3 regions of the Rhizobium sp. RAF36 genome follow, and region 1 is predicted to be linked to each of the others. Evidence: predicted binding sites of a transcription regulator. Region 1 holds the regulator's gene; each other region holds the start of a gene.

Region 1 (4,125 bases):
GTTTCTTCCTGCTCGGTGGGTGGGATAAATCGTTTGAAATCGTCTTAATCGAAGGCACGCAAATTACAATGGCCGTTTTTGAGCCGCCTAACATGCCTTCGTTTCAGGCCTCATTCGAGGCCTATTACAGGATCATGTCAGCCTTTTGAACGTCAGGCCGCTTTCGCGATCGCGTCGAAGGCGAGAAGCTTTTCGAGAAGCCGCGGCATGTCCTTCAGATAGACCATATTCGGGCCGTCGGACGGGGCGTTGTCCGGGTCTTCGTGGGTTTCGACGAACACACCTGCGACACCGACGGCAACGGCGGCACGCGCCAGGGTCTCGACGAATTCGCGCTGACCACCGCTCGAGCCGCCCTGCCCGCCCGGCTGCTGCACGGAATGCGTGGCGTCGAAGATAACGGGAGCGCCGAGTGCGGCCATGATCGGCAGCGAGCGCATGTCGGAGACCAGCGTGTTGTAACCGAAGGAGGCGCCGCGTTCGCAGAGCAGGATGTTCGGATTGCCGCTGGCATTCAGCTTGGCGAGAACATTCTTCATGTCCCAAGGCGCCAGGAACTGGCCCTTCTTGACGTTGACGATCCGGCCGGTCTTGGCTGCGGCAACGAGAAGATCGGTCTGGCGGCTGAGGAAGGCCGGTATCTGCAGGATGTCGGCGACGGAAGCCACCTGCTCGCACTGCTCTTCCGTGTGAATGTCGGTCAAAACAGGGAAGCCGAATTCCTTCTTCAGATCGGAGAAGACTTCGAGCGCCTTTTCAAGACCGATGCCGCGCTCGGCGGAAAGCGATGTGCGGTTCGCCTTGTCGAAAGACGACTTATAGACGAGGCCGATACCGAGCGACTTGCAGAGTTCGCTCAGAACACCGGCGACCATGAAAGCGTGGTCGCGGCTTTCCATCTGGCAGGGACCGGCAATCAGCGACAGCTTGCCCGTATTCGAAAATGTGACGCGGCCAGCACCCTCGCCGGCGACGACTTCTGCATTGGTGTTGCTCATTGGATCTCCTCGAAGGCAAAGATCGCGCCTTGTCCCGGCGCCGGCTTCACCAATAGACGATTGCTCATACTGACATGGGTGATCCCGTTAGCAGCCAAATGCGCCGCTGTCACGGCCAGATCACCGACCGAAAACACGATTGCGCGCGCCCTGAGGCCGTTATCGGTCCCAAGTGGCTCCGCATCGAAATAGGCCTCCATGCCCTCGTTCGAGAAGATGGAAAGTTTCCCGTTCGGTAATTCGAAGGATAGGCCGAGTGCCGCCTCCCTAGGCTCAGCTCCACCGCTGGCTGTCTCAAGAAATTCGGCGAAGGCCTGCGGATCCTCAGCGCTCAGGGCAATCTCGCTGATGCCGATGACGCCGTTTGCATGGGTTTCCAGTGCCTTGCGATCGGCCGGAAAGGCGTTGACCCGCTGGCAGGCGAAGAAGAAGACATCGGGCGCCCGGAGATCGGCGGCAAAGGCGAGCTTGAAGGCGCCCGTTGCCTGTGTTTCGTCGGGCATGACGATCGGCCGCGAGAATTCGACCATATCACCGCCGCTCAGCTGCGCGCCATCATAGGCAGCCTTGTCCGCATCGGCATCATCGGTGCCGAAGACGATGGCCGAAAAGCCGTCATCGCCGCAGCGGAAGCGGAAGGCCTGATCGCGGGCGACGAAGCTGTTGCCCTTCGCGACGGCCGCGTCGCACTCCGCCTGGTTGGCGACACCGAGCGGTTCGAGGTAGGTCCTGTCGGCAAGGAAGATGCAGGCATTCTCCGTTCCGAACGGATGACGGCCATCGGCCGCGACGGTGAAACCGAGACGGCCGAGTCGCTCGCGGGCAACATCTATATGGGTGACGGGCAGTACCAGATGATCGAGCGGATGCGTCATGGCGGTTCCCTCCGGTGAAGCCGGCAGAGATTTGCACGCCCTGCCTGGTAAAGCGCAAGCGTGGATCACCAATCCGGCAAATAAACTTTCAAAAACGACGAAAAATCATCGGAAGTTTTACCAATATTTAGGCACTTGCGGAACACATATGGAACATATAGTGTCCGTTCTGGCTTTGTTTCACGAATCTGGGGAAAGACTTCGATGCTGACGCGCAAACAACAGGAGCTTCTCCTCTTCATTCACGAGCGGATGAAGGAGTCCGGCGTACCGCCGTCCTTCGACGAAATGAAGGACGCGCTCGACCTGGCTTCCAAGTCGGGCATCCATCGCCTGATCACGGCTTTGGAAGAACGTGGCTTCATTCGCCGCCTACCGAACAGGGCGCGCGCACTCGAGGTCATCAAGCTTCCGGAAGCCTACAGCCCGAGCATCCAGCCGCGCCGCGGCTTCTCGCCGAGCGTCATCGAAGGCAGCCTCGGCAAGCCGCAGCCGGTCGCGCCGCCGAAGCCTGCGAACGAGGACAATCACACGTCGATCTCGGTGCCGGTCATGGGCCGGATCGCAGCCGGTGTGCCGATTTCGGCGATCCAGCAGAACACACACGACATCACTGTTCCCGCCGACATGCTCGGAAACGGTGAACATTATGCTCTTGAGGTCAAGGGCGACTCGATGATCGAGGCCGGCATCTTCGACGGCGATACGGTCATCATCCGCAACACCAATACCGCCAATGCCGGTGATATCGTCGTTGCTCTCGTCGATGACGAAGAGGCAACGCTGAAGCGCTTTCGCCGCAAGGGTGCATCCGTTGCGCTCGAAGCTGCCAACCCGGCTTACGAAACCCGTATTTTCGGACCGGACCGCGTCAAGGTTCAGGGCAAGCTCGTTGGCCTTATCCGCCGCTATCACTGAGCGTCTCGCTTTCACCAAAAGTGCCGCTGCGCCAATCGTAGGCGCGGTGGCGGATCCAGGGCCGGTCGAGACCCTCGAATGATGTGGTGATTTCGGCGATCCCATTGGGGAAACGAAGCTCGACAGCGCCTGTCTTTCGCAGTGTCTCCCCGGTGAAAAGCAGGGCGCCTGAGCGGCAGGTATCGAGGCGCAGGCGAACTGGTGTGACGACGATATCGGATATGTCGCAGGCTGGGCCAAGGAACGCCGCATTCTCGATCACGGTCAGGATCGAACCGTTGTCGAGCTTCGCCGTACACCAGGACTTTTTCACGCATGAGAAGCGCTCGCCCGTCGCACTGGCCTTGATCGCGTTCATGGTGTCGTTCTGCTGTGCCTCCGTCAGTTTCAGCCTTTCACCGCGCGGTGCGGTGGGAATATCCGGGAGCGCCGGGAACGCCGGTGACAAATGCTTATCGATCACCAGAGCGCGCCTCCATTGATCAAAGATGAAGCCCGGTGGCCGCTCGCGATTGGTGGCGAGGCCGTTGTCACTGACGATGCCCGCCATGCTCCCGTCCTCGGCAATCACGATTTTCGGCGGCGGAGGGCCTCCTAACATCGCGGCTGCTGTCGTCGATGCCACCAAGATCGCGGTGCCGAGATGGCGCATGCGGCTGCGCAGCAAAGTCAGCAGCAGGAAACCTGTCACCGCCGCGGGAAAGTACCAAAACGCCAGGCGCCCGACGCCGATATCGCCGCCCCATGAGGCAACCGTCCTGGCAATGGCGATCACCAGATCGAGCCCGAAACCCGTCACTTGCCACGCCCATACATCGAGGCCGAAGGGCATCAACAGCATGGCAATGAGGCCGAACGGCATGATGATGAAGGAGATAATCGGCATTGCGGCGAGATTGGCTGGCAGGCCATAGGCCGTCAGCCGGTGGAAGTGCTCGACCGAGAACAATGCAGTCGAGAAGCCGCCGATGACGGAGGTCAGCAGGATGCCGCCGAAGAACGCGGCGGCGGAAGACAGCATCCTGACGGCGCGAAACTTTGCGAAGGGCCGGTCGCGCACCGGCCTCTCCTTCCAGAGCGCATAGCCCGCGACGAGGGCCAGTGTCGCGGCGAAGGACATCTGGAAGCTTGGCCCCATGATCTCCGAGGGTGAGAGGACAATGATCACCAGCGCCGATAGGGTTACGTTGCGCAGACTGATCGACGGCCGGTCGAAGAAGACCGCCGCCAGCATGATCGCCATCATGATGAAGGCGCGCTCGGCGGAGACTGCGAAGCCCGAGATCAGGAAATAGGCGGTGACGGCGGCAAGCGCACCGGCTGCGGCGATCTTC
Region 2 (4,125 bases), on a different contig from region 1:
CTTCCGGCTGCTGACCGAGAAGAACAATCGGCCGCTCGATCTTGCGGCCGGAGACTGGATGGCGGCGATTGCCGCCAACCGCAACGATCTGGAGCCGCCGGCACGCAGCCTGACGCCTGAAATCGCCGAGATCTCCGCGCTGCTTGCGGAGAGCGGCGCAGGGCTCGTGCGGATGTCGGGGTCGGGTGCCACCTGCTTTGGCATCTTCCCGTCCTTTCAGGCGGCAGAGACGGCGGCCCAGCAGCTTAACAGGCTGCGGCCGGACTGGTATTTCCAGGCAACGGAAACAGCCGCGGGAGAGTGACATGCCTGGCATAGACGAAAACCGCCCGTTCATCCCCGTCGGCATCGCCGTGCTGACCGTCTCGGATACCCGCAGCCTAGAGAACGACAAGTCGGGCGATACGCTCGCCGCCCGCATCGCCGAGGCTGGCCACAAGCTCATCGACCGCGCCATCGTGCAGGATGACAAACAGGCGATCGCCGCGCGCGTGAAGGCGTGGACGAAGACGGATGGGATCGACGTGGTCATCACCACCGGCGGTACCGGCTTTACCGGCCGCGACGTGACGCCCGAGGCGCTGGAGCCGCTGTTCGAGAAGCGCATGGACGGTTTCTCGGAAGTCTTCCACCGCATCTCCTACGACAAGATCGGCACCTCGACGATCCAGTCGAGGGCGACCGCGGGCGTTGCCAATGCCACCTTCATCTTCGTGCTGCCGGGCTCTCCCGGCGCCTGCAAGGATGCCTGGGACGGGATATTGAAGGCGCAGCTCGACTACCGGCACATGCCCTGCAATTTCGTGGAGATCATGCCGCGGCTTGACGAGCATCTGAAGCGCCGCGGCTGATTCTAGCGAGCGGCGCGCGCCACCCAGGAAGGAATCAATTCACTGGAAAGCTGCCTGAGCTTCTGGCCCTTGGGGAATTCCGACAGCCGCATGCCGCTCTTTGCCGAGGCGATCGCCTGGTTCTTGGGGACAAGATAGGCAAGCTCCAGCGGCGGCACCGAGCGGCCGAGACGCTGCAGCAGCGGACGGCGATAGGCACGCGAGGCGGTGAAGCGGGCGGGCAATCTGTTCAGCGCCACATATTCGGCGATCTCGTCGATCCAGCCCACCTGCGGGCGTGCGCCGGGCTCGACGAAGAGCAGCCATTCGCCACGCGCCGAGCGCAATATGTCATTGATATCCCACTCAGAATGAAAGCGGCAACCGGCCGCGTCCGCCACCCGCGAGGTACCGTCGCGCGAGCCATGGTCGAGCACCACGACATCGCTAACGAGGCCTTCGACCGCGCCTGCGACCAGGACCGATAACGTCTGCGCCAGCTCCGGTTCCTGATCCTGGCACTCGAGAACAACTGTCAACATTGCCCATTTATAATGCGCCGCACAAAACTTTGCCAGCGCGACTTTCCTCATTTTGTTCTTGCATTGTTCTCATTTTCTGATTAGGAATTTAATCATCAAGAACGGGCGAAGGCAACGCCTCCGCTGCGGGAGAATCCGATGAACGAACAGTCCCTTGCAGGGCAGGCCGCATTCGCGCCTGCCAACACGGCAGATATTGCCGAAGCGCTGATCGCCCAGTCTGGCCTGCGCGTGGATGCCGAACGCCGCCGCGGACGCGGCGCCGGGCTCAATCCCGGCGGACGGTTCGAGCCGCAGAGCCGCGAGGCCTTCGACGACGGCTGGCAGACGCTGGAAGAACTGCCGCCCTTCAAAACCGAAGTGCAGATCGAAAAGCCACGCACGGCGATCACCCGCAACGAGTCGCCCGACATTCCCTTCGACCGGTCGATCAACCCCTATCGCGGCTGCGAGCATGGCTGCATCTATTGCTTCGCCCGGCCGAGCCACGCCTATATGGGGCTTTCGGCGGGGCTTGACTTCGAAGCCAAGCTCTTTGCCAAGCCGGATGCCGCCAAGCTTCTGGAGCGCGAACTTGCAAAGCCCGGTTACAAGCCGCGGGTGATCGCGATCGGCACCAATACCGATCCCTATCAGCCGATCGAAAAGGAATGGCGCATCATGCGGCAGATCCTCGAAGTGCTCGACAAGGCTAATCATCCCGTCTCGATCGTCACCAAGTCGGCGATGATCATGCGCGATATCGATATCTTGAAGAGCATGGCGGAACGCGGTCTGGTGCGCGCCTCGCTGTCGGTGACGACGCTCGACCGCAAGCTGGCGCGGACCATGGAGCCCCGCGCCTCGACACCGCCGCGGCGGCTGGAAGCGATCCATGCTCTGAGCGAAGCCGGTATCCCGACGTCTGTCATGGCGGCGCCTGTGATCCCGGCGCTGAACGACCACGAGATCGAACGCATTCTCGATGCAGCGCATGCTGCCGGTGCGCGCGAGGCGGGCTATGTCATCCTGCGGCTGCCGCTGGAGGTCTCGCCGCTGTTTCGCGACTGGCTGCTGCAGCATTATCCGGATCGCTACCGGCACGTCATGTCGCTGGTGCGCTCAATGCGCGGCGGCAAGGATTACGACGCCGATTTCGGCAAGCGGATGAAGGGTGCCGGCCCCTATGCCTGGCAGATCGCCCGGCGCTTCGAGATGGCCACCAAGCGGCTCGGCATGGTCAGGCGCAGCATGCCGCTGCGCGACGATCTCTTCGTGCCGCCCGATGGCAGCGGCGTGCAGCTGTCGCTGCTCTGAGACTTCCCGCCCGCTGGCACGGGCGCGAGGAGAAACGGCGCGTCCGTTTCGAACGGCAGGCAGACGATGCCTGCTGAGGAATTACCCGCAGGAGACCGCCGCCCTGGTCTGTTGCACGCCGCGAATGGGTCCCCTGCCCCTTCGCGGTCCTAGCCCCCGGCCCGCCGCCCTGTTCCGGGGGCTTGCAGGAAATCGGGTTGGCGTGCGAGGTTCAGCCGCATGAAACGTCGCACGCCACCCGATTCTCCTCTGCTTTTTGAAGACGCGCCGCTCACTCCGGATTTCAAGCTGGAACTGAAGGCCCGCAAGGCCGGTCACTGGCCGGTTGCCGGTGCCGACGAAGCCGGGCGCGGGCCGCTGGCTGGTCCGGTGGTGGCTGCCGCCGTCATTCTCGATCCCAAACGCATTCCCGAGGGGCTGAACGATTCCAAGCAGCTCTCGGCGGCCAAGCGCGAAGAGCTGTTCGTGCAAATCCTGGCGACGGCAACGGTCTCGATCGCCTCATCCAGCGCCACCCGCATCGACGGTACCGATATCCGCAAGGCGAGTCTCGACGCGATGCGCCGGGCAATCTGCGGCCTTTCCCTTCCGGCCGCCTATGTGCTGACCGATGGCCTCGACGTGCCCCAGGGGCTCGACTGTCCCGGACAGGCGGTGGTCAAGGGTGACGCGCGCTCCGTCTCGATCGCTGCAGCCTCGATCGTCGCCAAGGTCACCCGCGACCGGATGATGACCCGCGCCCACCTCGTCTTCCCCGACTACGGCTTTGCCGCCCATGCCGGCTACGGCACGGCCCAGCACCGGGCGGGGATAGAGCAGCACGGCCCGTGTTCGCTGCACCGGATGACGTTTAGGCCGCTCAGGAAGGATGGGGCGGAGCTTGCGGTGACGCAGGAGATGCTTGGGGATTGAGGGTGCGGTGCGGGCTGACTTTATGTCACCCGTTGAACTTCGCTTCCGCAGATCAACCCAAGTTCAACGCTCGGCGTAGCTACCAAGGTTCGATTCCATCAGCGAACTGGCCCGCCCCCTCACCCTACCCTCTCCCCGAGGGGAGAGGGGAAGTTGACGCTTCGGCTCCCGTCCCTTCGCCCCTCGGGGAGAAGGTGGCCCGAAGGGCCGGATGAGGGGGCTACGGGCACAGTTGTCCACCATTTCGCGGCAATCACCGCCCCACCAACGCCCAAAAAACAAAAAGCCCCGCACGAGGCGGGGCTTTTCAATCCGTAAACACACCAAACCTTAGTTCAGGCGAGTCTTCACTTCGCCGACGGCGGTCTTGAAGAGATCGGCCTGGACCTTGCCTTCGGCCTTCTGGGCCAGCACGGTCTCGGCAGCGGAGATGGCGAGATCGACGGCGGCTGAACGGACAGCCTTCATCGCTTCGACTTCTGCCTGCTTGATCTTCTGCTCGGAAAGCGCGGTGCGGTTGGCAACGAACTCTTCGGTCTTCTTCT
Region 3 (4,125 bases), on a different contig from region 1:
CAATTGCTTGGCGGTGGCAAACAGCTCGTCTGCCGAGGATGCCCCCCGTAAGAAACTGAAGTGGGTCGTGACCTGAAGCTCGGCGTAGCTCATGCGAATATCCCGTGCACGAACCACTCGCGCGAGCCGGTGGCAGGGTCAACGCCGTCGCCGCGCCGGAAAATCCATAGGCGCTCGCCGCCCTCGCCTTCGATGACGAAGTAATCCCGAACGGCGTCGAATTCACCGTCGCGCCGCCACCACTCTCCAAATACCCGTTCAGGACCGTCAGCGCGGATGACCTTCATCTTTCGTCCGCGCCATGTGATGCTCGCAGGCGGATAGTCCGGCATGAGCGCAATCGCTTCGATCCGGTCGGGTTGTGCCAGCAGTCGGACCGGCCGAGGCCAGTGATGCACCCAGGTCTCGTCCGAGATTGAGGCTGCCGCCGCGATCCGCGCGACACTTCGCTCGGGAACGTCGGAGGCAACAGGAGCGACGCGATAGACCCGCTGGCCGCGATTGCCGAAGATGTCAATCAGCGGCGTGATATCGGGCGTCTCCTCCTCGACCAGTGCGGAGACCTTTTGAAACTCTTCGAAAGGTTCTGCCCTGACGGCCACCAGGGTCAGCTTCTCAATTCCGAAACCCGGCTCGATTGTCTCAGTGCGGTCGCGAAAGAGCTTCTTCAGCCAAACGACATCACGCGACGGCTTTGCCGTTCCGGAACGAACGGCTTGGCGAGTGCCGTCGATCTTTTCGATAATCAGGTCGGCGCGGCGAACACCAAGGCCATGGCGCTGAAGTTCAGCCACCAGGCGGATGATCAAATAGCCGACGTATTTGTCGATCGTCTCGGCGGCCCCGATGGGCTCGGCAAACACACGGCTGACCTCGATCAGCTCAGCGGCTCGGATAGGCTCGATTGGCTCTGCGATGCGTCCGAACATCTGGTCGAGCCGGCGGCCGATCTCAGGACTGAAACGAAGGGCGAGCGGCGCACGAGGTGTTGCCGACAGCTCTCCGATCGTCTTGAAGCCAAGCGTGTGAAGGTCGCCGACGATCTTGGACGAGAGCCGCAGCATTGAGAGCGGCAGCTTCTCGACGGCACGTACGGTCTCGCCCACTGGTACGATCACGCTCTCCTGCCGAGTTGCCCGGGCGCAGGCGTGTGCTGCCCCCCACGTGTCGGCAATAGCAACGCGGGCCGACAGCTTTTTGGCGCGGAAACGGTTGGCGATCCCGGAGACCATCAACGGCTCCCCGCCCTGAAGATGATCGGCCCCCTCGGTGTCCATGATGATCCCGTCAGGGGCATCGACAGCGACGAGCGGCGAATACTGGCCCAAGGCCCAGAGGGTGATCCGTTCGAGTGCCGCTGCATCGGCCACCGGATCGGCGTCGACCAGCATCAACCCATGAAAGATCGCCTGGGCCTTGGCAGCAGGCATACCGACACGGACGCCCGATTTCCTGGCTGCAGCATCGGCGCCCGATACCCACCTTTTCGACCCACTGCGGGCGATCACGGCGATGGCCTGCTCAACGGGAATAGAAGGATCGGATCGCCTGATCCTGTCCGTCGCCAGCTCCGGAAGATAGATTGATACGACCCTTGGCATCACACGCTCCTACGAAATACTCAGCGCACTCGCCCGCTTTCACTCTTATAAGCTCTAACCGCCACTGTGCTCGACCGACGCCTTGCACAGGAAGCTCCTCGCTCGGAGTGACACTCACCCGCCACCGCGTGGCCGAAGCCGTCGGCTGGCCGAAGTCCCTGGCTTCTGTCTGTCGCCGCCAGCGCCTGACGATCAGCCCCATGGTTCCAGACTTCTCCGCGGCAAGCTGAAGGCGACGCGACTTGGTCATCGGCAACCGCACCAGCTCGCCGACCACGGCACCCAGACCGCCATAGCCCAGGGCCTCCTCCATGTTGGCGATGACGTCGTCCTCGCTGGCGGACTCGACAAAAACGACCCGCTTCGGATGGAGGCCCGCCTGCGCCAGCGCAGGGAAAAACAGGTCCGGTCTTGCAAGGCACCAGACAATCTGGCCCGTGGTGCGGGCAGCAATGCCAGCTACGAAAAGTGCCGCCGCCGCGCCGTCGACAGTTCCCGCGCCGCCGCCGGCAAATTCATGCAGAGCGCCATAGGCCAAGCCTCCGCCTGGCAGGCGATCATCGATGTCGGGTATGTCGAAGGGTAGGACCCGCTTCGGACGCGAAGATGGACCTTCGAGATGCTGAATGCGTTCCCGAAGCTCGGAGATCACGAGATTTGCGGCACCGTGCGCCAAAATTGACCTCTGTCAAAAGCGGGTTTCCATTCTGCACAAAAGCAAGTATGTTCCTTGTTTGTTCCTGATTGGCATTTGAGTCAATCGTCATGTTTGGGCAGATACTCGTGGTCCAACATTCGTCCACAGCGGCTCGACGCGCGATCAGGAAGCAAAATCAATGCGGTAGAAAGAGCTCGTCCACAGATAGGCAAAATGACAAAGATAAGAAAAAATTCCTTTAAAGATGGGATTATTCTCCGGCAGGTTCGATGCAAGGTTCTCATTGTCGCATGCCGGGCATGTGGTCGCAGCGACGAGATGAATCGCAAGGCAGTTGTGCAGCGGCATGGCGCGGCAATCCCGATACGTAACTTGCGTCGCCGGCTGGCATTGGGATGCGAGAGAATGAATGCCGCCGACGGGATAGACAGGTGCCAGCTCGATGTGGCGGCGAAGCCGGAAACCAGGGAGGCCTGATGCGACCCGGTGGTGGATGGCGCATGATGTGGAATGAGAGATGAGTGCCGAACCGGACAGCCCCGCACCAGAGCGAGTGCGCAAGATCATTCACGTTGACATGGATGCCTTCTATGCATCTGTAGAACAGCGCGACAATCCCGAACTTCGCGGAAAGCCGATCGCCGTTGGTGGCGCTGAGGCCCGCGGCGTCGTCGCAGCCGCAAGCTATGAGGCACGCGCGTTCGGCGTGCGTTCGGCAATGCCATCCGTGACGGCCAAGCGAAAATGCCCGGATCTGATTTTCGTCAAGCCGCGATTTGACGTCTACAAGTCGGTCTCCCTCGATATCAGGGCGATCTTTTCCGAGTACACGCCGCTGGTCGAGCCACTGTCACTGGATGAGGCTTATCTCGACGTCACCGAAAATCTCAAGGGAATAGAGATCGCAACCGAGATCGCGCTCGAAATCCGTGAAAAGATCAAGGCGGTGACAGGGCTCAATGCGTCAGCCGGCATTTCCTACAACAAATTCCTGGCTAAGATGGCGAGCGACCTCAACAAGCCAAACGGACAGGCAGTTATCACGCCGAAGAATGGTCCGGGATTTGTGGCAGCGCTGCCAGTGAAGAAGTTCCACGGCGTCGGACCGGCGACAGCCGAGAAAATGCTGCGCCTCGGCATTGAGACCGGTGCAGATCTTAGAGGCAAGGATCTTGCGTTTCTCGTCAGTCATTTCGGAAAATCAGGACCCTACTACTACGGGATTGCCCGCGGCATCGACGACCGCCAGGTCAAGCCTGATCGGGTTCGCAAATCTGTGGGCGCCGAGGACACGTTCGCGTCCGATATTCATGCCTATGGCCCGGCGATGGATGGCATGATGCCGCTCATTGCCAAAGTCTGGCGCTATTGCGAAGCAAACAGCATTGCCGCAAAGACCGTAACGCTCAAGGTCAAATATTCCGACTTCACGCAGATCACGCGCTCCCGAACGCTGGAAAAAGGATTAAGTTCGGAAGGCGCGATCGAAGACGGCATCCGCCTTCTGCTCGAAGGAGTCTTTCCGGTGTCAAAAGGCATCCGGCTTCTCGGCGTGACGCTCTCGTCCCTGGAGCCTAGGACGCAGCCGTGCACCGAACAACTCTCGCTGACCTGGTAGATCCTTGCATAGTAAGCCACAAGTCTCATTCGGCGACAGATGGCGCGGCCTTGCGGACTTGCTGCTTCGAAGGAGTTCCGTGCTTGACTGAGGTAACGATTTTATTGGCAGGTGCAGCCGCATCGGCTACCGTCGAGGAAATCGGAGGCGGGGATCGATGTGTACGCTCTATCGCATGGAAGACAAGGACTGGGTTACGAAATGGGCTCAGGACGCCGAGAGCCTGATTAACCCGATGCCCGCCTACC

What was found. The regulator LexA, encoded in region 1, represses DNA repair genes until DNA is damaged. The targets are predictions, from matches to a motif close to TGTTCNNNNTGTGTTCNG.
Region 2: the regulator LexA is predicted to act here: its motif matches at 1,426-1,443, upstream of AB4Z25_RS09595 (PA0069 family radical SAM protein).
Region 3: the regulator LexA is predicted to act here: its motif matches at 2,326-2,343, upstream of AB4Z25_RS14165 (ImuA family protein).

What each region holds. Positions count from the first base shown of each region.
Region 1 is NZ_JBFREC010000001.1:956,966-961,090, forward strand. It holds gene kdsA (3-deoxy-8-phosphooctulonate synthase) at 153-998, opposite strand; gene AB4Z25_RS04785 (VOC family protein) at 995-1,873, opposite strand; gene lexA (transcriptional repressor LexA) at 2,078-2,791, shown strand; gene AB4Z25_RS04795 (ComEC/Rec2 family competence protein) at 2,772-4,125, opposite strand, start outside.
Region 2 is NZ_JBFREC010000002.1:740,746-744,870, reverse strand. It holds gene AB4Z25_RS09610 (4-(cytidine 5'-diphospho)-2-C-methyl-D-erythritol kinase) at 1-304, shown strand, start outside; gene moaB (molybdenum cofactor biosynthesis protein B) at 306-851, shown strand; gene AB4Z25_RS09600 (glycosyl transferase) at 854-1,372, opposite strand; gene AB4Z25_RS09595 (PA0069 family radical SAM protein) at 1,511-2,668, shown strand; gene AB4Z25_RS09590 (ribonuclease HII) at 2,888-3,580, shown strand; gene AB4Z25_RS09585 (F0F1 ATP synthase subunit B) at 3,911-4,125, opposite strand, start outside.
Region 3 is NZ_JBFREC010000003.1:538,690-542,814, reverse strand. It holds gene AB4Z25_RS14175 (error-prone DNA polymerase) at 1-93, opposite strand, end outside; gene AB4Z25_RS14170 (Y-family DNA polymerase) at 90-1,601, opposite strand; gene AB4Z25_RS14165 (ImuA family protein) at 1,522-2,277, opposite strand; gene AB4Z25_RS14160 (hypothetical protein) at 2,422-2,607, opposite strand; gene dinB (DNA polymerase IV) at 2,777-3,877, shown strand; gene AB4Z25_RS14150 (SOS response-associated peptidase) at 4,035-4,125, shown strand, end outside.